Regions from separate parts of the Agrobacterium sp. GD03872 genome, predicted to be linked through region 1. Evidence: predicted binding sites of a transcription regulator. Region 1 holds the regulator's gene; each other region holds the start of a gene.
The links. Region 1 encodes PhoB, which activates phosphate uptake and scavenging genes when phosphate is short. Its sites were predicted from a motif close to TGTCATNNANCTGTCAT; they were not measured.
Positions count from the first base shown of each region.

Region 1 (5,849 bases):
TCGAATGTCATGATGTCAGCCATGATCTGGCACGGATGCGTATCGTCCGTCAGGCCGTTGATGACCGGCACGGTGGCGTGTTCGGCAAGTTCGAGGAGGCGCGAATGATCCGTCGTGCGGATCATGATGGCGTCCACATAACGCGACAGCACCTTGGCCGTATCGCCAATCGTTTCCGCACGGCCGAGCTGCATTTCCGTGCCCGACAGAAAAAGGGTCTCGCCGCCAAGCTGGCGCATGCCGACATCGAAAGACACGCGGGTGCGGGTGGAAGGCTTTTCGAAGATCATTGCCAGCATCTTGCCGGCAAGCGGCTTTTCCGCCGTTCCGGCCTTCGTGGCGACCTTGCGCGCACGCGCATCGTCGAGAATTGCCCGCAGGTCCTGCGAGCCCATGGCCGACAGGTCGAGAAAATGTTTAGGTGAAGCCATTTCAAACAGTCCCATGCTCGCGAGCCTCCGGGAGAGGCCCGCCCTTTATTGTTTCCTCAGGCGATCTTTGCCTGTTTCGCGGTCAGGGAAGCAGCCGCCGCCTCCACACGTGCCAGACCCTCGCGAGCCTCTTCCGCCGTGGTGACGAGGGGCGGCAGAAGGCGGATGACGTTGTCGCCCGCGGGCACGCCCAGCAGATGTTCCGCCCGCATGGCCTGCAGCAGTTCGCCCGAAGGAACCCTGGCCTTGATGCCCAGCAGCAGGCCTTCGCCACGGATTTCCTCGATGACGTCAGGATAACGATCCTTCAGCGAGGCAAGGCCCTGGCGGAAGACCAGTGCGACATCACGGACCTTTTCCAGAAAGCCTTCGGAGAGAACGACGTCGAGCACGGCATTGCCCACCGCCATGGCCAGCGGGTTGCCGCCATAGGTGGTGCCGTGTACGCCTGCCGTCATGCCGGACGCAGCATCCGCCGTGGCGAGGCACGCGCCGAGCGGGAAACCGCCGCCGATACCCTTGGCAACCGCCATGATGTCGGGCGCAACGCCCGTCTGTTCATAGGCGAACAGCTTGCCCGTGCGGCCGACGCCGGTCTGGACTTCGTCGAAGATCAAGAGCAGGCCATGCTCATCGCACAGCGCCCGCAGGAGCTGCAGGAACTCCTTGCTGGGTGCGCGGATACCGCCCTCGCCCTGAATGGGTTCGATCAGAAGTGCGGCCGTCTCGGCCGTGATGGCGGCCTTCAGCGCATCGACATCAGCGAACGGCACCTGGTCGAAACCTTCGACCTTGGGGCCGAAACCTTCGAGATATTTCTGCTGCCCGCCGGCGGCGATCGTCGCCAGCGTGCGACCATGGAAGGCGCCTTCAAAGGTGATAATCCGGAACTTTTCCGGATGGCCCTTGGAATAGTGGTAACGACGCGCGGTCTTGATCGCGCATTCCAGTGCTTCCGCGCCGGAATTGGTAAAGAAGACCTTGTCCGCGAATGTCGCTTCCGTCAGGCGTTTTGCCAGCTTTTCCTGGCCGGGAACTTCATAGAGGTTCGAGACGTGCCAGACCTTCTCGGCCTGGGTCTTGATCGCATCCACGAGGTGCGGATGGGCATGGCCCAGCGAGTTGACCGCGACGCCCGCCGCAAAATCCAGATATCGTTCGCCGCTTTCCGTGAACAGCCAGACGCCCTCGCCTCGCTCGAAGCGCAGGGGGGCTCTTGCAAACGTATCGAACAATGGCGCGGCGGCTTCGGCCATGGCTGTATCACTCCTTGCGCGGATGCGCTGTCAGACGGTTGTCAATAGGCTCTCGGGGTTATCCCTCGCCTGAAAATCAAAAATGCCGCCTTGCGGCGGCAGGGGCACTATTGTCACTTCGCCTGCCGATGTCAACAAAAGTCCGCATTTCCCGGCCTTCTCAAGCACTAGTAGGTGCAGGCCAGCCAGCCCCAAGGTGTTGCCTTTCAGACTCAACTCGCCAGCAAGTTGGGGAAAACCGGAAAATCGATTCCAGATGATTCCCGCGACTCTTGCCACGGAGTCGGGCTGGCACTAGGTTAATCGCTAATTACTAGACTGCATTGCGGCGGAACTAGTCACCAAAAATCCGGCGGAAACCACGCTCGCGGCATGTCCACGAGACGGAGAGGGATTCTGCCGAAATTATACGCGACAAGCGGAGAAGCGGCATGAACTGGACAGACGAGCGGGTCGAGAAACTCAAGAAATTGTGGGCCGAGGGACTGAGCGCCAGCCAGATAGCAGCACAGCTGGGCGGTGTCAGCCGCAATGCCGTCATCGGCAAGGTCCATCGCCTCAATCTGCCGGGACGCGTCAAGGCCGGCGGTCCGGTCACTTCGGCGCGCTCCGCGCCCAAGCGTACCGCGGCTCCTGCCCCACGCGCGACGAATTTCGCGACCCGCGTCAGCGCAGCACCGGCACGCGCCCTGAACCGTTCGAACGCGGCAACGGCGCTGCACGAGGAGATCGACATCGAGACCGCTGAGGTCCTCGATTACGCTCCTTCGAGAAATGTCGTGACGCCGATTTCCCGTCGCCTGACGCTGACGGAACTGACGGAGCGCACCTGCAAGTGGCCGGTCGGCGACCCGTTGAAAGACGACTTCCATTTCTGCGGTTGTGAAGCGCTGGAATCTTCGCCCTATTGCAAGTTCCATGCGAAGCTTGCCTACCAGCCGGTAAGCGAGCGCCGCAAGGCTTGAGTGTTGCGGCACGCATTCGACACTCAAAAACTACGGGCCTTCGGGCCCGTTTTTTTTTGTGACAGAACTCGAGGCAGTTCCTGCGTCAGCCCATCAGCGAAACGCTGAGCCTATCCTGCATCACTGCTCCACCTGACCCGCAATCCGGATTTCATTGCCGGATTCCTGCGGGTGCTTGGTCGTCCCTTGAGACAAAGACCAAGCTGCCACATGTGGGGAAAACCCAAAAAACGAAAGGCCCGACGCCATTCCGGTGTCGGGCCTTTCGGTTTTTGGTGGAATGTGGTCCAGAGCGGAACCGTCAGTTTGGCCCGGCTCAGGCTTCCATCGAATATCCGGCGCCGCGAACGGTGCGGATGACATCCTGCATATGCGAAAAATTGAGCGCCTTGCGCAGGCGTCCGACATGCACGTCGACGGTGCGCTCATCCACATAGATATCGTGACCCCAGACGCCATCCAGCAGTTGCGAACGAGAGAATACCCGGCCCGGAGAGGTCATCAGGAATTCCAGCAGGCGGAACTCCGTCGGCCCGAGGCGCACTTCGCGGCTCTTGCGGTGAACGCGATGGGTCTCGCGATCCAGTTCGATATCGCCGCATTTCAGCACCGAAGACAAAACCTCGGGGCGGGCGCGGCGCAGCATCGCCTTGACGCGGGCCATGAGTTCCGGTGTCGAGAACGGCTTGACGACATAATCGTCGGCGCCGGTGGCAAGACCGCGAACCCTTTCGCTTTCCTCGCCGCGCGCCGTCAGCATGATGATGGGCAGGCGTTCGGTTTCCGGCCGCATTCTGAGCCGACGGCACAGTTCGATACCGGAAACGCCGGGTAGCATCCAATCCAGGATGAGAAGATCCGGAATGCGTTCCTGCAGCCTGATTTCCGCCTCGTCTCCACGCGGTATCGTGTCGACGTCGTATCCCTCAGCCTCGAGATTGTAACGAAGCAGGACGCTCAGCGCTTCCTCGTCTTCCACAACTGCAATCTTGGGCACCATATGCTAACTCCGCAAGCCTTCGCCTGTCTGTTACTCGGTCACCGAACCGAGCGTGTTGGAACTGTCGTCCTTCGGACGCTCGCCTTCCGGCTGACTGCCGGTGGTCATGTAATAGATCGTCTCGGCGATATTGGTGGCGTGGTCGCCGATACGCTCGATGTTCTTGGCGCAGAACAGAAGATGCGTGCAGGTGGTGATGTTGCGCGGGTCTTCCATCATGTAGGTCAGAAGCTCACGGAAGAGCGACGTATACATGGCGTCGATTTCTTCGTCGCGCTCGCGAATGGCGTTGGCCTTCTCGGCGGAACGCGTGGAATAAACGTCGAGCACTTCCTTGAGCTGCACCAGCGCCAATTCGGACAGGTGCTCGATACCGCGGGCCAGCTTGCGCGGAACGCCCGTTCCGGCAACCGCGATGACACGCTTGGCGGTATTCTTGCCGAGATCGCCGACACGCTCGAGATCGCCGGCAATTCGCAGGGTGCCGATAATCTCGCGAAGGTCGGATGCGACCGGCTGCCGTCTGGCGATGGTGACGATGGCCTTGTCACCGATTTCCCGCTCGGAATGATCGAGGATCGTATCGTCGGAAATGACTTTCTGGGCGAGCGCGGCGTCGGAATTGACGAGCGCGCGCACGGCATCGGCGCACATCTGTTCCGCAAGGCCGCCCATTTCGGCGATGCGGCGCGTCAGAAACTTCAATTCGTCGTCATAGACGGACAGGATATGCGAATGGGTCGTTGTCTGTGTCATGGTCTAGTCCTCCGGCTTGGCCTGCATGCGCGTGCCCGGAAGCGGGCACGCAGAGGCACCAGTCTTGTTCAGTTTTAATGAAGCGTCGGCCGGGATCAGCCGAAGCGGCCCATGATGTAGTCCTGCGTGCGCTGGTCGTCCGGATTGGTGAACATCTTGTCGGTTTCGTTTTCCTCGACAAGATGACCAAGATGGAACATGGCCGTGCGCTGGGAAACACGCGCCGCCTGCTGCATGGAGTGCGTGACGATGACGATCGTGTAATTGGTGCGCAGTTCGTGGATCAGCTCCTCGACCTTTGCAGTCGCGATCGGGTCCAGCGCCGAGCAGGGTTCGTCCATCAGGATCACTTCCGGGCTGACGGCAACGGCGCGCGCAATGCAAAGACGCTGCTGCTGGCCGCCGGAAAGACCGGTGCCGGATTCGTGCAGACGATCCTTCACTTCGTTCCAGAGACCCGCCTTCTGCAGGCTCTGCTCAACGATCTGGTCCATATCCGCCTTGTTACGGGCGAGGCCATGGATGCGCGGGCCATAGGAAATGTTTTCGTAGATCGACTTCGGAAAGGGGTTCGGCTTCTGGAACACCATGCCGACGCGGGCGCGCAACTCCACGACGTCGATCGCCTGATCGTAGATATCATCGGTATCGAGCGTGATCTTGCCGGTAACCCGGCAACCGTCGATCGTGTCGTTCATACGGTTCAGGGTACGCAGGAATGTGGATTTGCCGCAGCCGGACGGGCCGATAAGCGCGGTCACCGTATTTTCCCGAACGTTGAGGTTCACGTCGTAAAGCGCGCGCTTTTCGCCGTAATAAACCGAAACGTCCTTGCCGATCATCTTGTATGAAACTTCATTCATTTTCTTGTCCAGCGCCTTTTCAACTGCTGCTTCCGACAACATGTTCATTGCTCAATCTCCCTCTACCAGCGCCGCTCGAAGCGGCGACGCAACAGGATTGCGCCAACATTCATGACGATGAGGAACAAAAGCAGGATGATGATAGCGCCAGATGTTCTTTCGACAAAGGCGCGTTCAGCTTCGTTCGCCCACATGTAAATCTGCACCGGCAGGGCCGTGGACGGGTCCATCGGCGTTGTCGGGTAATTCGCGACGAATGCCACCATGCCGATCAGGAGCAGCGGTGCGGTCTCGCCCAGCGCGTGGGCAAGGCCGATGATGGTGCCGGTCAGGATGCCGGGCATGGCGAGCGGCAGCACGTGGTGGAAGATCGTCTGCATCTTGGAGGCGCCGAGACCTAGGGCTGCGGCGCGGATCGACGGCGGCACGGCTTTCAGGGCAGCGCGGGTCGCGATGATGATGGTCGGCAGGGTCATCAGCGTCAGGACAAGGCCGCCGACCAGCGAAGCCGAACGCGGAAAGCCCATGAAGTTGATGAAGACCGAGAGACCGAGCAGACCGTAAACGATCGAGGGAAC
Region 1 is NZ_JAOCCY010000002.1:506,105-511,953, reverse strand. Features, by position in the region: gene argF (ornithine carbamoyltransferase) at 1-431, opposite strand, end outside; gene N5D22_RS06450 (aspartate aminotransferase family protein) at 488-1,687, opposite strand; gene N5D22_RS06445 (GcrA family cell cycle regulator) at 2,119-2,652, shown strand; gene phoB (phosphate regulon transcriptional regulator PhoB) at 2,969-3,652, opposite strand; gene phoU (phosphate signaling complex protein PhoU) at 3,683-4,408, opposite strand; gene pstB (phosphate ABC transporter ATP-binding protein PstB) at 4,504-5,319, opposite strand; gene pstA (phosphate ABC transporter permease PstA) at 5,334-5,849, opposite strand, start outside.

Region 2 (5,849 bases), on a different contig from region 1:
CCTGATTTTGCGGATGGTGATGTTCTGGCGGGCGAGCGCATTGGCGTAACGCCGCACCTCGGCCGTATTGCCGACGATGCGGGGCGGCTCGCGCAACTGCGCGTAGAGCGTATCACAGACCTGATCCGCGAAAGCGGCGGCCGGGGCGACGAAAACAAGGGGAATCAGGAGGCCGATGATGCGGCTGCGGCGGGTCAATTGTTCGATCCGTTCGATGTCCCCGGCCGGTGGCAGGGGCGTTATACTTCACGAAATCCGTGTTTCAGGAAGATAACATAAGCTGTTGCCGCAATGCGGCAACAGCCTGTTCAAAATTGCGTTAATGCGGCCTCTATCACACCGAAGGATGCGACGCCTGCACCACGGCGAAGGCCGCCATGTTGACGACGCCGCGCGAGGTGACGCTGGGCGACAGGATATGGGCGGGCAGGGCCGTGCCGAGCAGGATCGGGCCGACATGCAGGCCTTCCGTCAGCGTGCGGGTGACACCGAGCGTGATGTTGGCGGCATCGAGGTTCGGGAAGACCAGCAGGTTCGCTTCGCCGGTCAGCACGCTGTTTGGCATGGCGCGCTTGCGCAGCGCTTCCGAAAGGGCCGAACCGCCCTGCATTTCGCCATCGACTTCCAGTTCCGGCGCGGCTTCCTGCACGATCTTCAGGGCGCGGCGCATCTTGCGGGCGCTTTCGGAATCGCGCGAGCCGAAATTGGAATGGCTGGCGAGGGCGATCTTCGGCGTGATGCCGAAGCGGCGGATTTCCTTGGCCGCGAGAATGGCCATTTCCGCCACTTCCTCGGAGGTCGGGTCGTAATTCACGAAAGTATCGGTGAGGAACAGCGCACCCTGCTGGGTGATGAGCAGGCTGAGGCCGGCGAAGGAACGCACGCCTTCCTGCTTGCCGATGATCTGGTTCACGTCGCGCAGGTGGCGGTCGTAACGGCCTTCGAGGCCGCAGATCAGCGCATCCGCCTCATCGCGCTTCACCGCAAGCGCGCCGATGACGGTGGAGTTGGTACGCACGATGGTACGGGCCGCCTCCGGGTTGATGCCGGCGCGACCGACGAGGGCGAAATAGTCATCGACATAGTCGCGGTAGCGCGGATCGTCTTCCGGATTGACCACGGCGAAATCCGTATGCGGGCGGATGCGCAGGCCGAAGCGCTTCAGGCGCGTTTCGATGATCTGCGGACGGCCGATGAGGATCGGAATGCCGGTGCCTTCTTCCAGAAGCACCTGGGCGGCGCGCAGCACGCGCTCGTCTTCACCTTCGGCAAAGATGATGCGCTTCTTTTCGGCGGCCTTGGCGGCATTGAAGACCGGCTTCATGATGAAGCCCGAGCGCCAGACGAAACGGTTCAGCTGATCGAGATAGGCTTCGAAATCGGTGATCGGCCGGGCGGCGACACCGCTTGCGGCGGCGGCGCGGGCAACGGCCGGGGCGATGCGCAGGATGAGGCGCGGATCGAAAGGCGAGGGGATGAGGTAGTTCGGGCCAAAGACCGGCGTTTCGCCGCTATAGGCTTTTGCCGCGACTTCGGAGACTTCCTCACGCGCGAGTTCGGCGATGGCCTGCACGGCGGCCATCTTCATTTCCTCGTTGATCGTGGTTGCGCCGCAATCCAGCGCGCCGCGGAAGATATAGGGGAAGCAGAGAACGTTGTTGACCTGGTTCGGGAAATCCGAACGGCCGGTGCAGATCATCGCATCCGGACGGGCCGCACGCGCCGCTTCCGGCATGATTTCCGGATTGGGGTTGGCAAGCGCGAGGATCAGCGGGTTTTCCGCCATGCGCTCCAGCAGTTCCGGCTTCAGAACGCCAGCCGCCGAAAGGCCGAGGAAGACATCCGCGCCGTCGATGGTTTCGGCCAGGACGCGCTTGTCGGTCTTCTGGGCGTAAACTTCCTTCCACTCGTCCATCAGCGTGTTGCGGCCGTCGTAAACGAGGCCTTCAATGTCGTGGACCCAGATGTTTTCTTTCTTCGCGCCCATGGCGACGAGCAGGTTGAGGCAGGCAAGGGCTGCCGCGCCTGCGCCCGAGGCGACGATCTTGACGCTGGACAGAGACTTGCCGGCGAGTTCCAGCGCATTGGTGACGGCGGCGGCGACGATGATCGCGGTGCCGTGCTGGTCATCGTGGAAGACAGGAATGTTCATCTTCTCGCGCAGCTGGCGTTCCACCTCGAAACATTCCGGCGCCTTGATGTCCTCAAGGTTGATGCCGCCGAAGGTGGGTTCCAGCGCGGCGATGGTGGAAACCATGTCGTTGATGCCGGGCGCATCGATTTCGATATCGAAGACGTCGATGCCGGCGAATTTCTTGAAGAGGACGGCCTTGCCCTCCATGACAGGCTTGGAGGCAAGCGGGCCGATATTGCCAAGGCCGAGAACCGCCGTGCCGTTGGAGATGACGGCGACGAGATTGGCGCGGGCGGTATAGTCCGCCGCCATTTCAGGGTTTTCATGGATGGCGAGGCAGGGGGCGGCGACGCCGGGCGAATAGGCGAGCGCCAGATCGCGCTGGTTGCCGAGCGGCTTGGTGGCCTGGATTTCCAGCTTGCCGGGGCGCGGATAGCGGTGGAAAAAGAGCGCCTGTTCCTCGATGTCGGCCTTTGCCGTGTTGGCGGGCATGTTGTTCTTATCGTGAGAGGTCATTTTCCACCGTCATGTCTGGTTCAATTCCGGACCCCTGAATACAACAAACTTCCCCGTGGTACAGCCGTTATTTGACCGCACCTTATGCAAATGCGGCCATGGCTTATTCGCGTTTTCGTGAAGGCTTTCGTCATATTCCCTATAAAAACCGGCATCTGTCATGTTGCTGAAACACGAGTCTGGTTCTGAGAGGTAAGAAAGCCGCAGGGACGCAACCGAACAGGGGGATGAAATCCGTGGCCGGTCAAATCGAAACCAGACAGTTCAGAACGCTTTTCATTTCGGATGTTCATCTTGGCTCCAAGGCGGCCAAGACGGATTATCTGCTCGACTTCCTGAAATATCACGAGGCCGAGACGATCATTCTCGTCGGCGACATCGTCGACGGCTGGCGCCTGCGCCGCAGCTGGTACTGGCCGCAGGGCTGCAACGACGTGGTGCAGAAGCTGCTGCGCAAGGCCCGCAAGGGAACCCGCATCGTCTACATTCCCGGCAATCACGATGAATTCCTGCGGGAGTTCCCCGGCATGCATTTCGGCGGCATCGAAGTGGCCGAACGCATGATCCACGAGGCGGCCGACGGCAAGAAATATCTCATCATTCATGGCGACGAATTCGACGTGGTGGTGCGCAACGCCCGCCTGCTCGCCTATCTCGGCGACTGGGCCTATGACGCGGCGATCGCCATCAACATCGCCATCGCCGCCGTGCGCCGTCGCATCGGCCTGCCTTACTGGTCGTTTTCGGCCTGGGCCAAGCTGCAGGTCAAGCACGCCGTCAACTTCATCGGCGAATTCCAGCGCGTGGTCGCCGAAGAGGCGCGCCGCAACAATGTCGACGGCGTCATCTGTGGTCACATTCACCATGCCGTCATGGAAGACATGGACGGCATCCGCTACATCAATACCGGCGACTGGGTGGAAAGCTGCACGGCGATTGCCGAAAATGCCGATGGCAGCTTCGAGCTGATCACCTGGATGCAGACGAGTGAGGTTACCGCCGAACAGGCATCGGACGAGATGGAGCCGGTGGATATTCCGGGACTGATCGGGAAGCACGCGGCCTGAGTTGGGGCGTTTGACGGGCGCTGACGATAGGCTCGTATGGAATGCCGCATTCGATGACTGGCAGTATCCGCACACCGTCATCCCGGCCTTGAGCTGGGATCCAGTGCGATCAAGTCTTTGATCGCGTAAGACTCTTCTCACCGCGCAGACGCGCCGTGGCTGGATGCCGGATCAGGTCCGGCATGACGGAGGAGAGGTTCTGCTTCCCTGTGACTCTTTGGGCAAGGCACGCGGAAGATGCCGCCTTGGCGCGCGGTGCCTGAGCGGGACTTCTGCAATTCCGGCGGGGCCGGATAACCACGCCTTCCTCATAGACGAGCCCTTCCGTCATTTAAGGCGAGCGGGTGCGTTTTTTCGCCTTCTCCCCTCCGGGGAGAAGATCGCGGCAGCGGGATGAGGGGGCTTGCTCCCCGAAATCCGGCGACGTCGCCCCCTCATCCGACCCTTCGGGCCACCTTCTCCCCGGCGGGGAGAAGAAATAAGCGGCGAGGTTGCGCCTTATCGTGTTTCTCTGCCTTCAATATCCACGACTTACCCCCACAATTCCGGCCGTGCCGGATAAACCAGCGAACCCTCATAAACCAGTCCCGGCTCACGATCCTCGGCCAGCAGCAGCGGTCCGTCGAGATCGGCAAAGGCCGCGCCCTGCGCCGCCAGCACGGCCGGCGCCATGCCGAGCGAGGTGCCGAGCATGCAGCCGACCATGATGGTGAAGCCGAGCCGTTCGGCCTCGGCCTTCATGACGAGCGCTTCAGTCAGGCCGCCGGTCTTGTCGAGCTTGATGTTGATGGCGTCGTAACGGTCGCGCAGGGCGGCGAGGTCCTTCGTCGAATGCACGCTTTCATCGGCGCAGATCAGCACCGGGTGGTCGATGCCGGCGAGGATGTCATCCTTGCCGGCGGGCAGCGGCTGTTCGATCAGCGATATCTTCAGTTCCGCCGCAAGCCTCAGATAATATTCGATATTATAATCGTTCCAGCCCTCATTGGCGTCGATGATGATACGCGCTTCGGGTGCGGCGGCGCGCACGGCCCTTAGACGCGCTTCATCATCCGCCGTGCCGGTCTTGATCTTCAGCAGCGGGCGGCCTGCGTTTTCCGCCGTCTTCGCGGCCATTGTTTCCGGGTCGGCAAGCGAGATGGTGTAGGCGGTGACGAGCGGCTTTGCCGCCTGTCCAAGGATGCGCTGGGCAACGGTTTTGCCACTGATCTTGGCTTCGAGGTCCCACAGCGCGCAATCCACCGCATTGCGGGCGGCGCCGGGTTGCATCGCCTGCTGTAGTTCCTGCCGTGTCACGCCGCCGGCGATCCGCTGCGCCATCGCCTCGATATCGGCGATGACGCCCTCGATGCTTTCGCCATAACGCGGATAGGGCACGCATTCACCTTTGCCGACGAAGGAACCATCGCGGATGATGCACGTTACGATATCCGCATGCGTGCGGGTGCCGCGTGAGATGGTGAAGCTGCCGGCGACGGGGAAACGTTCTGTTGTGGCTTGCAGGTAACGGGGCATATTTTTTCACTTCCGATTGGGCGGCAAAAGACGCATGACGCCAAATTTATCACGAATTGTCGGCCGTCACTGTGGCCTGCCGGAGGCCAAGACGTTATGAAACCTTTAAGAATCTCGTGACGGTCGTACTCGCTCGGAGCATTATGCAAGAACAGGACACACGGCAACAGGCGAACCCGGCCGCAATCACCGAAGACGGTTCCGTCTCCGGCGGCGGCTTGCGTTTTGTCATGAGCGGGTCCTGGCGCAACAGCAATCTTGCCGGTATTTTCCCCAGTCTCGAAAAGATCGAAAACATGAGGTCCGCCGGTCCGGTGGAGATCGATCTTTCCGCCGTCGAGGCCATCGATACGACGGGTGCATGGATCATCCAGCGCCTGCGCAAGGATATTGAGGCGAACGGCGTCACCGTCACCGTGACGGGCAATGACCGTATCGAAGAGGTCATCGGCCAATTGCCCGAAAAGGTGGAGATGGAGGGCGAAGCCGCTGCGAAGGAGGGGCTCGCCGAGCGTATTTTTGCGCCTGTCGGCAAGGCTGTCATCCAGAACGGCGCGGATTTCCTGGCGGGCATGTATATTCTCGGCTCCGCCGTGCGCGGCGCGCAGATGAAGCTC
Region 2 is NZ_JAOCCY010000003.1:5,209-11,057, reverse strand. Features, by position in the region: gene N5D22_RS07530 (DUF2865 domain-containing protein) at 1-198, opposite strand, end outside; gene N5D22_RS07525 (NADP-dependent malic enzyme) at 335-2,650, opposite strand; gene N5D22_RS07520 (UDP-2,3-diacylglucosamine diphosphatase) at 2,878-3,717, shown strand; gene dgcA (N-acetyl-D-Glu racemase DgcA) at 4,249-5,232, opposite strand; gene N5D22_RS07510 (ABC transporter permease) at 5,376-5,849, shown strand, end outside.
Region 2: a site for PhoB is predicted at 2,807-2,823, ahead of N5D22_RS07520 (UDP-2,3-diacylglucosamine diphosphatase). Genes of this name have one in related genera too.

Region 3 (5,849 bases), on a different contig from region 1:
TCAGTCAGGGGAGCAGGATTTGACCACCTATATCATGACAGTCTCGTGCCCGGCGCGCAGCGGCATCGTTGCCGCCGTCTCCGGTTATCTCGCCCGGTCCGGCTGCAATATCAACGACAGTTCGCAATTCACCGACCAGGAGACGGGCCGCTTCTTCATGCGGTTGAGCTTCGTTTCCGAACAGGGATCGGGACGCGATGCGCTGCTCGACGGCTTCCGTCCCGTCGCGGCCGATTTCGATATGGATTATGATGTCCACGATCTTTCGCGAAAAACCAAAGTCGTGATCATGGTCTCGCGTTTCGGCCATTGCCTGAACGATCTGCTGTATCGCTCCCGCATCGGCGCGCTGCCGGTCGAGATCGTCGCGGTGATTTCCAACCATCTCGATTACCAGAAGCAGGTGGTAAACGATGATATTCCCTTTCACCACATTCGCGTCACGCCGGAAACAAAGCCCGAGGCGGAAGCCGCGATACTGCAGGTGGTGCAGGATACCGGAGCGGAGCTTGTGGTGCTGGCGCGCTACATGCAGGTCCTCTCGGACCGGCTGTGTCAGGAAATGTCCGGCCGTATCATCAATATCCACCATTCCTTCCTGCCGTCCTTCAAGGGCGCCAACCCCTACAAGCAGGCCTATGAACGCGGGGTGAGGCTGATCGGCGCGACGGCGCACTATGTCACCGCTGATCTCGATGAAGGGCCGATCATCGAGCAGGATACGATCCGTGTGACCCATGCCCAAAGCGCGATGGATTATGTCAGCCTGGGTCGGGATGTGGAGAGCCAGGTGCTTGCGCGGGCCATCCACGCCCATATTCACCACCGGGTCTTCCTGAACGGGAACAGGACGGTCGTCTTTCCCGCGTCTCCCGGAGAGCATGTCTCCGAGCGCATGGGCTGAATTCGGGCTCCTTGCGAAACCGTGATTTGCGCCCCTTCTCTCCGTGGCTCGCCGTTCTGGACGAACCACGGAGAGAAGATTGTTATTCGGCGGGCTGGGCCATGGCCGCCGTGCCGGACCGCCCGCGATCTCCGGAGAGGCTGCGCTGGCCGAGACCGATGATGGCGACTGTCGAAAGGCTGGCGACAATCGAGACCCAGAAACCGTTGCCCGGGCCGAAATTATCGATCACCCAGCCGGAGACGAAGGCGCCGAGCGCCATCCCGATACCGATGCCGGTCATCACCCAGGTCACGCCTTCCGTCAGCATCGATTCCGGCACGCGGCGTTCGATCAGGCCGAATGCGGTGATGAAGATCGGCGAGATCGCCACGCCGCTCAAGAAGACGGCAAAAGCCAGCAGTGCAACCGTGGTGTTGGCGACGAGCAACGGCAGGGCGGTGAGTGCCAGCACGCTGACGGCGATCAGCAACTGGCGCTGCAGCGGTAATTTCGGGTTGAGCGCGCCGAGAATGAGGCCGACCACGAAGGAGCCGATGGCATAGACGCCAATGACGAGGCTGGCGGCCTCCGGCTGGCCCAGCGCCTTGGTGATTGCGACGGCGCTCACCTCGGCAGTGGCGAAAGTCGAACCGACGAAGATCAGCGCGAGCGTGATGATCTGGACCGGACGCAGAAAGATGGCAGAACGCTGCCGGCGACCGCTTTCAACCGGACGCACCCTGGGTTCGGTCGAGCGTTGCAGAAGAAAGGCGAAAGTGCCGAGCGCCAGGAAGGTGGTGCTGATCATCATGCCCGCTTCCGGAAAGAGCGAAACAGCAAGGCCGACGGATAACGAGGCGCCGGAGATGTAGACGAGCTCGTCGGCGGCGGATTCAAAAGCGAATGCGGTGTTGAGTTCCGGCCGGTCGCGGAAGATTTCCGTCCAGCGGGCACGCATCATGGCGGGAATGCTCGGCATGGTGGCGGCGAGGAAGGCGAAAAGGAACAGCGTCCAGACCGGCCATCTCTGATTTGTCGCGATAATCAGCGCCGCAAAGGCGATGACCGAGACGATGGTGGCCGGGATGAGGACGCTGCTCTGGCCCCTGCGATCCACCAGCCGGGAGATTTGCGGGGAGAGGGCGGCGTTGGTCAAGGCGAAGGTTGCCGAAACCGCGCCGGCCAGCCAATATTCGCCATGGGTTTGCGAAAGCATGGCGACGATGCCGATCGGGGCCATGGCAATGGGGAGGCGGGCGAAGAAACCGGCGGCGGAAAAACCTTTAGCGCCTGGAGCCCGGAAAATTTCTCTGTATGGATTGGCCATAGGGATCACCTTGTTCAGATGGTGTCCGCCACATACATACGTGGCGTATGTGAATGAGATAATTGCATACGGCGCGTATGTCAACTAATATACGCGTCGTATGTGGAAAGTGGAGAAAAAATGCGCAAACCTCGCAGCGAAATGATTGCCGAGACGCGGGCGAAGCTGCTCACTGCCGGCCGCAGGGCTTTTGGCAGCATCGGTTATGCGGAAGCGTCGATGGATGACTTCACCGCCGAGGCCGGCCTCACCCGTGGCGCGCTCTATCACCATTTTGGCGATAAAAAGGGCCTGCTTCTGGCCGTTGTGGCCGAGATCGACGCGGAGATGACGACAAGGCTTTGCGAGATTTCGTCGCGAGCCGCGACCCGGTGGGACGGCTTCGTCGATGAAAATGTCGGTTATGTCCGTATGGCCCTCGAGCCGGAAATCCAGCGGATCATGTTCCGCGACGGACCGGCGGTGCTCGGCGACCCCTCGCGCTGGCCGAACGCCAACGGCTGCATCTCCGCCGTGGCACGAAGCCTCGAGGCGCTCAAGGAAGAGGGAACGATCGCCGATATCGATCCGCAGGCCGGCGCCCGTTTCATCAACGCCGCCAGCAGCAGCGCCGCTCAGTGGATCGCGAATTCCGACGACCCCGAGACGACCTCGAAACGGGCCGTCGAAAGTTTCCGGACCTTTCTGGAGGGGCTGCGCATCCGGAAGGGATGATCCGGGGCTTGCTCATGCCGGCGTCGTTCGGCCGGCGTAGGATGGCGTCTTCGATGCGTCCTGACGGATTTCCCTTCAAAGCGGCTTTCGGGACATGGTCGTCTGCAAGTCATGCAACTGTCATGTGGCGGGTCTAGGAGAGATTGTGGTTTTCACATGTCTCGCGAGGGGAATATGCGCAAAATTGTTGCTGCTTTGGTCGCCACGACCATTCTTGCCGGCGCCGCTCAGGCTGCCGAGGTCTATCCGCTTGATCGTGCTACGATCCTGACCGGTTCGCCGTTCGATTTCAAAGCGGAATTCAATTCCGTCGTCAAGCCGGAAGACGTCAAGATCACCGTCAATGGCCAGGACTACAAGGCTGTTCTCGGCAAGGACGTGGAATTCGTCGCCGAAGAAAAGAACAAGGACAAGGTCCTTGGTTCGGCCGTCATCCTGCGTGGCATTTCGCTCGCCGATGCCGGTGACTACAAGGTTGAAGTTTCGGCCGGCTCCGAAACCAAGAGCGTCACCTGGACCGCCTATGGCACGCCTGACCAGGCGAAGGCCAAGAACGTCATCTTCCTGATCGCCGACGGTCTGTCGGTCGCCCACCGCACTGCCGCCCGCATCATGTCCAAGGGCATGACCGAGGGCAAGGCCAATGGCCGCCTCAACATGGATGACGTGCCGCCGGTCGCCTTCATCGGCACCTCCGCCACCGATGCCGTCGCCACCGACAGCGCCAACACCATGTCGGCCTACATGACCGGTCACAAGACCGCCGTGAACGCCATCGGCGTCTACGCCGACCGTACGCCGGCTTCGCTGGACGATCCGAAGGTGGAAACGCTGGCGGAAGCCCTGCGCCGCCAGACCAAGAAGTCGATCGGCATCATCTCCACCGCTGAACTGCAGGATGCGACGCCGGCTGCCGTCGTTGCCCACACCCGCAAGCGTGGCGACAAGGCCGAGATCAACGGCATGCTGCTCGACGTGAAGCCGGATGTGCTTCTCGGCGGCGGCTCCGCCTACTTCCTGCCGCAGGCCACGGCCGGCTCCAAGCGCAAGGACGACAAGGACTATATCGCCCTGTTCAAGGAAGCTGGCTACACGCTGGCGACCAGCAAGGCGGAACTGGCCACGGCTGCCGGCACCAATACCGGCAAGATTCTCGGCCTGTTCCACACCGGCAACATGGATACCGCGCTTGACCGCCAGTTCCTCAAGAAGGGCACCACGGGCAAGTTTCCGGACCAGCCGGGTCTCGTTGAAATGACCAAGGTCGCTATCGACGAGCTGTCGAAGAACCCGGACGGCTTCTTCCTGATGGTTGAAGCCGCCAATGTCGACAAGATGTCCCATCCGCTCGACTGGGATCGCGCCATCATCGACACGATCGAATTCGACAAGACCATCGGCGTCGCCCGCGAATTCGCGGCGAAGAACCCCGATACGCTGATCATCGTTACCGGCGACCATACCCATGGCGTTTCCATCATCGGCACCGTTGATGACGACAAGCCCGGCACGGAAATGCGTGAAAAGGTCGGTACCTATGCCGAAGCCGGTTTCCCGAACTACGAGGACAAGGACGGCGACGGTTATCCTGATAAGGTCGACGTCTCGCGCCGCCTGTTTCTGAACGCCAATAACGGCCCGGACCACTACGAAACCTTCCGTCCGAAGCTCGACGGCCCCTTCGTGCCGGCGGTTCAGAACGAAAAGAAGGAATACGTCGCCAACGAACAGTACAAGGATGTTCCCGGCGCCGTCTTCGTGCCTGGCATCATTCCGAAGAGCTCGGATAGCGGTGTGCATGCGGTCGATGATGTCGTTCTGCAGGCTGAAGGTCCCGGCGCCGAAGGCTTCCGTGGCTATATGGAGCAGAGCGATGTTTACAAGGGTCTTGCCGAAGCGCTCGCACTCGGCGTCAAGCAGACCAATTAATCTCTGAACGGGGTAAGGGCGCGCCGTGGCGTGCCCTTACCAGCATTCCCGTCTCACATCACAGGCCATGGCTGGTGATGATGAGAGGCCTTTCAAGAAGGAGAATGGTCATGGGCAAGCCTGATCAGGTGCGGTTCAACCGCCGCCAGGCCCTGGGCCTCATTGCCGGTCTGCCGCTGCTGGCCGCCGGCACGCGCGCGCAGGCGAAGAGCGACCTCACCTTTGACGAACTTTATGGCAAGGTCAGCGTCCTCGGGCTGGAGTTTTCCGACAAGGTCAAACAGCTGAACGGCAGGGAAGTCGCCATGCGCGGTTTCATGGCGCCACCGCTGAAGGCCGAAGCGCAGTTTTTCGTGCTGACCGAGATCCCCATGTCGATCTGCCCGTTCTGCTCCACCGATGCCGACTGGCCGGACAATATCGTCGTTGTCTATCTCGGCGAGAAGCAGACCTTTACTCAGCCGAGCCAGACGATCGAAGTGCGCGGCACGCTGGAAACGGGCTCCTGGACGGATCCGGATACCGGCTTCGTCAGCCTGCTGCGCATTCGCCGGGCTGAATACGCGACGGTTTGAGACCATGCTGCCCCTGACGATAGATCATCTTGCCGTATCCTTTCCCGGTCTTTCGGCACCGGTTCTCGTTGTCGATCATCTGGAAATCGCCGCCGGCAGCCGTGTCGCGCTCACGGGCGGTTCCGGCTCGGGCAAGAGCACCCTCATCAACATCATCGCCGGCCTTGAGCGTGTGCAGGCCGGCCGGGTTGTCTGGGGCGAGCAGAACATGGCGGATTTGCCCGAAGGCCGTCGCGACCGCTGGCGGGCGGCCAATATTGGCCTCGTCATGCAGGAATTTCATCTTTTCCCCGGATTGTCCGCGCTGGACAATATCCTGCTGCCCGCGCGCCTGTCGCGCGTGGCCAATGCAGACCTCATAAGACGGGCGGAATCCCTGTTTGCAACCGTCGGCCTCAAACGCGCCGGCCAACATGTC
Region 3 is NZ_JAOCCY010000007.1:148,400-154,248, reverse strand. Features, by position in the region: gene purU (formyltetrahydrofolate deformylase) at 20-904, shown strand; gene N5D22_RS17405 (MFS transporter) at 987-2,213, opposite strand; gene N5D22_RS17400 (TetR/AcrR family transcriptional regulator) at 2,334-2,927, shown strand; gene N5D22_RS17395 (alkaline phosphatase) at 3,102-4,856, shown strand; gene N5D22_RS17390 (hypothetical protein) at 4,967-5,431, shown strand; gene N5D22_RS17385 (ATP-binding cassette domain-containing protein) at 5,436-5,849, shown strand, end outside.
Region 3: a site for PhoB is predicted at 3,035-3,051, ahead of N5D22_RS17395 (alkaline phosphatase). Genes of this name have one in related genera too.

Region 4 (5,849 bases), 330 kb from region 1:
GCGATAAAGGCGAGCGGCAGGGCGACGAGCGTGCCGAACAGCGTGCCGACAAATGCCATCACCAGCGTCTGCATCAGCTTGGAAAGAATATCTGCATGCTGCCAGACGCTGTTGTCGAGGAAATCATCGACCATGTGGCCGATATTGGAGCGTTCGGGATCGAGCCTCTCGCCCCACAGCGCCAGAGCGGCGAGTTCGCCGTAACCCTTGCCCCAGAATTCGGATTTGGTGTCGAACAGGAAGTTCGCCCATCCAAGGAAGCGGCGTTGCACATAGACCTGGCTGGTACGGATTTCCGCCTGGCCGGCAAAACCGTAATGCACAAGAACCTTGTTGCCGTCCTGCCGGATTTCCTCTGGCGCATCCGCGGGCGCCCGGGCCTGTTCGCCGTTGATGATGACGGGATAATTCTTGCCGTCGACATAGACATCCACCTGGCTGGGGGTCACGTCGAGACGGTTTTCCGTGCCCGCGTAAATGACGCTGTAGCCGCCATTCGGCAGGGGCTGCAGCCAGTCGATCTTGGCATCGGCCGGATATTGCCCACGGCTGGACCATTGCGGCTCAACCTTGCCGTCTTCGAAACGCAGGCGCGGCTGGGCGCGCCAGGAATACCAGTCCTGAATATAGCTTGAGGCGCGGTCCCACCGGCCCTGCATGAAAGCCGGCCCGACATTGAAGAAGAAAAAGCAGGCGATGAGATAGGCCGTGACGGCGAGGATGCCGGTCAGCAAACCGTATCGCTGCATGAAACTGCGGTTGAACACTTCGGGATGTGCGGCCGTCAGCCTGTCGCGGTCGGCGGTGTTGAGAATGAAGCTGGACGACATCAGGCCGCTCCCCGTCCGAATTCGAAGGATTGATGGCCGATCAGCCTGCGGCGCAGCCAGCCGGAAAACTGGTCGACGGCGATGATGGTGATCAGCAGAAGAATGATGATGGCATAGGTCTTGGATGCGTGGTCGTTACCGATGGAGAGACGGAAGACTTCACCGATACCACCGCCGCCGACTGCACCGATGATGGTGGAGGCGCGCACGTTGATTTCGGCACGCAGCAGCGCATAGGAGACGAAATTAGGCAGAACCTGCGGCACGATGGCGAAGCGCACCCGCTCCAGCCAGTTGGCGCCGGCGGCGCGCAGGCCTTCATCCGGCTTCATGTCGGCATTTTCCACCACTTCGAAGAACAGCTTGCCCAGAGCGCCGATCGTGTGAACGGAAATCGCGATGATCGCCGCGATCGGCCCGATCGACAGAATGGCGGTCAGCAATCCGGCCACGACGATTTCCGGAAAGGCGCGCAGCACTTCCATGATCCGGCGCACCACCCAGCGCACGAGACCGGCTCCGACAAGGTTGGTGGAAGCGAAGAAGCAAAGCACGAAAGCAAAGCCGGTGCCGATGATTGTCGAAACCAGCGCAATATTGAGCGTGATGATCAGCTGGTAAATGAAATGCGGTATGTAAAAACCGTCGGTGATGTAAACGCGGTCTGCGACGTAATTATATTTCATCGAGCCGTCGGCATAAGGCGATGGCAGGTCGAACATCGCCCGGAAGATTTCCAGCGGACTGTCCGGCACGAAGGTTTTCATGAAGTCGAAAAAGTAGGGCAGGCGCTCGAAGAATTTGCCCGAATTGGCCGCATTGGCGAAATTCAGCGAGGCGGCGAGGATGGCGAGAAAGATCACGAGCGAAATGACGGTATAGATCCGCCGTGTCGCAAGCTGCTGTTGATAGTGGCGTATGACCGTCCGGGACGATTCGCTCAATCCCTCGGGTGAGAGGGTGCCATGCTGCAGTGTGGTCGCCATGCCGCTTTTCCTTTATTGGCAAAAGCGGCGGCGCCGCCAGGCGCCGCCGCTTCCGGATATGAGCTTGGGATCAGCCGCCGATAACGGACTTACGGGCGTCGATGATCGTCTGGTAGAAGGACGGATCGACCTTGATGTAAGCGGTGTTCTTGCCCTGGGTGAAGCCCTGGAAGCAGGCGAGGTCCTTCTTCGGCAGCTCCATGAAGAAGTTTTCGACCTTCTGCTTCATCGCGTCGCCGAGCTTGTTGGTGACCATCAGCGGGCCGTTCGGGATCAGCGGCGACTTCCAGACTTCGACGATATCGTCCATGTCGAGGTTGCCCTTCTTGACCATCTGGTAGAGGTTGCCGGCGGTGTAGCCTTCTTCCCACTTGCCAACGCCCGAACCGAAGGTGGTGCCGACGTCGAACTTCTTGTCGAGAACGGCGAGAACGAGGTTCTCATGGCCGCCGCCGAAACCGGTTTCTGAGAAGTATTCCTTGACCGGAACGCCGGTTTCCTTCGGGATCGCCACGTTCGGAACGAGGAAGCCGGAGGTGGAGTCCGGATCGGCGAAGCCGATCTTCTTGCCCTTGGCGTCAGCCAGCGTCTTGATGCCGCTGTCCTTACGGGCAACCATGATGGTGTAATAACCGGTCGAACCGTCGGCGCCTGCCGTGGTCAGGATCGGATCGACGGCCTTCGGATCGGCAAGAGCGATCTTGGCGTAGGAGGAAGCGCCCATGGAAGCGATGTCGATGGTGCCGCCGAGCAGGCCCTGGATGACGCCGTTATAGTCCGGCGACGGGAAAACCTGAACTTCGGAAACGCCGGTTGCAGCCTTGAGGCCATCGGCAACGCACTTGGTGTTGCGGATCTGGTCAGCTTCGTTTTCAGAGCCGTCGAGACCGATGCGCAGAACCTTGACGTCCTGAGCCATGGCGGAACCGGCCAGAACGCCAAGGGCGACTGCCGAAAGAAGGACTTTCTTCAACATGGACTTTCTCCTGTTTCCCGGCGAGCCGGAGTTTGTTGTGAAATATCGGCCCTTGACGCGGGCGCAAACGATGCTGAGCGGTTCCTCAGAGCCCGGCGAGAGCGAGCGGTTCGGGGCCGGCAGATTGCTGCACCGGACGCGCGGCAAGCTGCGCGCCGGGAATATTGATGCTGGTGGAGGTCATGGTCTCGTCGATGCCGGAGCCCTGGGAATCGGTTCCGTAAATCTCGGTCACCGCCGCAGCCGTCAGTTCGGCGGGCGTTCCGTCAAAGACGACGCGGCCCTGAGACATGCCGATGATGCGTTCGCAATAATTGCGCGCCGTATCCAGCGTATGCAGGTTGGTGATGACGGTGATGCCTTCGCGCTCGTTGATGTCGCGCAGCGCATCCATCACGATCTTGGCGTTCAGGGGGTCGAGAGAGGCGATCGGCTCATCGGCCAGAACCATCTTCGGAGACTGCATCAGCGCGCGTGCAATGGCGACGCGCTGTTGCTGGCCGCCGGAAAGCGTGCCTGCCGCCTGCATGGCCACATGCTCGATGCCGAGCCGTTCCAGCGCGGCGATCGCCATCAGGCGCTCTTCATGGGTGAAGATGTTGAACAGGCTGAGCGCCGTTGAACGGTGATTGAGGCGGCCAAGCATGACATTGGTCAGCACGTCAAGGCGTGGCACCAGATTGAACTGCTGGAAGATCATGGCGCAGTCGCGCTGCCAGTTGCGGAGCGCCGCGCCCTTCAACGCCGAAACTTCGGTGTCGTTGAAATGAATGGAGCCCGAGGAGGGGTCAACGAGGCGGTTGATCATGCGCAGCAGCGTCGATTTTCCCGCACCCGAGCGCCCGATCACGCCGACCATCTGACCCTGCGGTATCTCGACATCAACGGAATCGACCGCAGTGTGGTTGCCGAAACGGCGCGTGACTTGCTTCAGGTGAAAGCTCATTTCCCCGTCCAATCTTCTTTTGACGGGGTTCGACCTAACAGCAGTGCGTGAAGTGGGGATGTCAGTTTGATGAATAAAATATTACAGATTTCCCGGGCCTGGCGTCGGCCTGTTCGCCGACGAAGCTCTTGGGAGGCATGCCCGGGCGTTGAAGCCACCCCGCATTTTAGAGCGTATCGACAAAAATCCCGGGGTTTCGCCCCGGGTTTCGCACTTGCCATGCCGAAGGCGAGATTTCACCCGCGATATTTTGCGACGAAATCCTTGGCGTCCAGATTGCGGAAATCGTCGAGGGCGACGCGCAATGCGGCGTGATCCCAGTCCCACCACTTCAGATCATCCATTTGCCGGCCCAGTTCAGCGGGGAAACGTTCCCGGATCAGCCGGGCGGGTACGCCGCCGACAATGGTATAGGGCGCCACGTCCTTCGAGACGACCGCACCTGCTCCGATCACCGCACCGTTCCCGACTGTGACACCGGGCAGGATTGTCGCGCCGTGGCCAATCCAGACATCATGGCCGATCACCACGCGCTTGGCGCGGCGGGCGGCAAAGAACTCCGTTTCATCCTCGGCATCGTCCCAGTAGCTGTGAGCGCGATAGGTGAAATGATGCAGCGTCGCCCGTTGCATCGGGTGATTGGTGGCATTGATGCGGACGGAGGCGGCGATATTGACGAATTTGCCGATGCTGGCGCACCAGATCGCGCCATCCTGCATGACATAGGAGTAGTCGCCCATCTCGACTTCCTCGATGCGGCAGCGCTCCGAAATTTCAGTGTAGCGGCCGATCAAGGAATTGGTGACACGGGCAGTGTCATGGATGACGGGCTCGATACCGACTTTCACGCTCATGCTGCAGCCTTTCGGGGGGAGAATTGCGAGACATCGAGAATGCGGTCGGCCACGGCTTCACGCACCTCCTCGTCATGGAAAATGCCGAGCAGGGCCGTACCCTTCTCCTTCTTTTCCCGGATCATGTCGACGACCACGCGCCGGTTGGTGGCGTCGAGCGAGGCTGTCGGCTCATCGAGAAGCAGGATCGCATGATCGGTGATGAAGCCGCGTGCGATGTTCACCCGCTGCTGCTCGCCGCCCGAAAATGTCGCCGGCGGAAGCGACCACAATTCCCGTGGCAGGTTGAGTTTGGAAAGCAGCATCGCCGCCTGTTCACGTGCTTCCCCGGCGGCCACCTTGCGCGCCAGAAGCGGTTCGGCAACGACATCGATGGCAGCGACACGCGGCACGGTGCGCAGAAACTGGCTGACATAACCGATCGTGCGGTGGCGGATATCGAGGATCGTGCGCGGCGAGGCATTGCCGATATCGACGACCTCACCCTCATGGCGGATAAGAATCTGCCCGCTGTCTATGGCGTAATTGCCGTAGAGCATTTTCAGGATCGAGCTCTTGCCGATGCCCGAGGGGCCGCCAAGCACGACACATTCGCCGCCCGAGACGGAAAAATTGACATCGCGGACAACAGGCAATTCGATGCCGTCGCGAAGATGCATGGTGAAGCTTTTGAAGACTTCCGAAACGATGAGAGGCGTCGGCATGGCGTCAAACCTGCAGAATAGAGGAAACAAGCAATTGCGTGTAGGGCTCGCGCGGATCGTCCAGCACCCGGTCGGTCAGGCCGTGCTCGATAACGTCGCCGCCCTTCATCACCATCATGCGGTGGGACAGCAGTCGCGCCACCGCCAGATCGTGGGTGACGACGACGACGGCAAGGCCGAGATCGGTGACGAGGCCGCGCACGAGATCGAGCAGGCGCGCCTGCACCGAGACATCGAGGCCACCGGTCGGTTCATCCATGAAGACGAGACGCGGTGACGTCACGAGGTTGCGGGCAATCTGCAGGCGCTGGCGCATGCCGCCGGAAAAGGCGCGCGGCTGGTCGTCGATACGGTCGGTGCCGATTTCCACCCGCTCCAGCCATTCGCTGGCCGATTGCCGGATATTGCCGTAATGCCGGTTGCCGACGGCCATCAGCCGCTCACCGACATTGGCGCCGGCCGAAACCGCCATGCGCAGCCCGTCCGCCGGGTTCTGATGCACGAAACCCCAGTCGGTCCGCATCAGGAAACGCCTTTCGGCTTCACCCATATG
Region 4 is NZ_JAOCCY010000002.1:173,433-179,281, forward strand. Features, by position in the region: gene phnE (phosphonate ABC transporter, permease protein PhnE) at 1-830, opposite strand, end outside; gene phnE (phosphonate ABC transporter, permease protein PhnE) at 830-1,816, opposite strand; gene phnD (phosphonate ABC transporter substrate-binding protein) at 1,887-2,792, opposite strand; gene phnC (phosphonate ABC transporter ATP-binding protein) at 2,878-3,738, opposite strand; gene N5D22_RS04785 (DapH/DapD/GlmU-related protein) at 3,975-4,592, opposite strand; gene phnL (phosphonate C-P lyase system protein PhnL) at 4,589-5,296, opposite strand; gene phnK (phosphonate C-P lyase system protein PhnK) at 5,301-5,849, opposite strand, start outside.
Region 4: a site for PhoB is predicted at 3,797-3,813, ahead of phnC (phosphonate ABC transporter ATP-binding protein). Genes of this name have one in related genera too.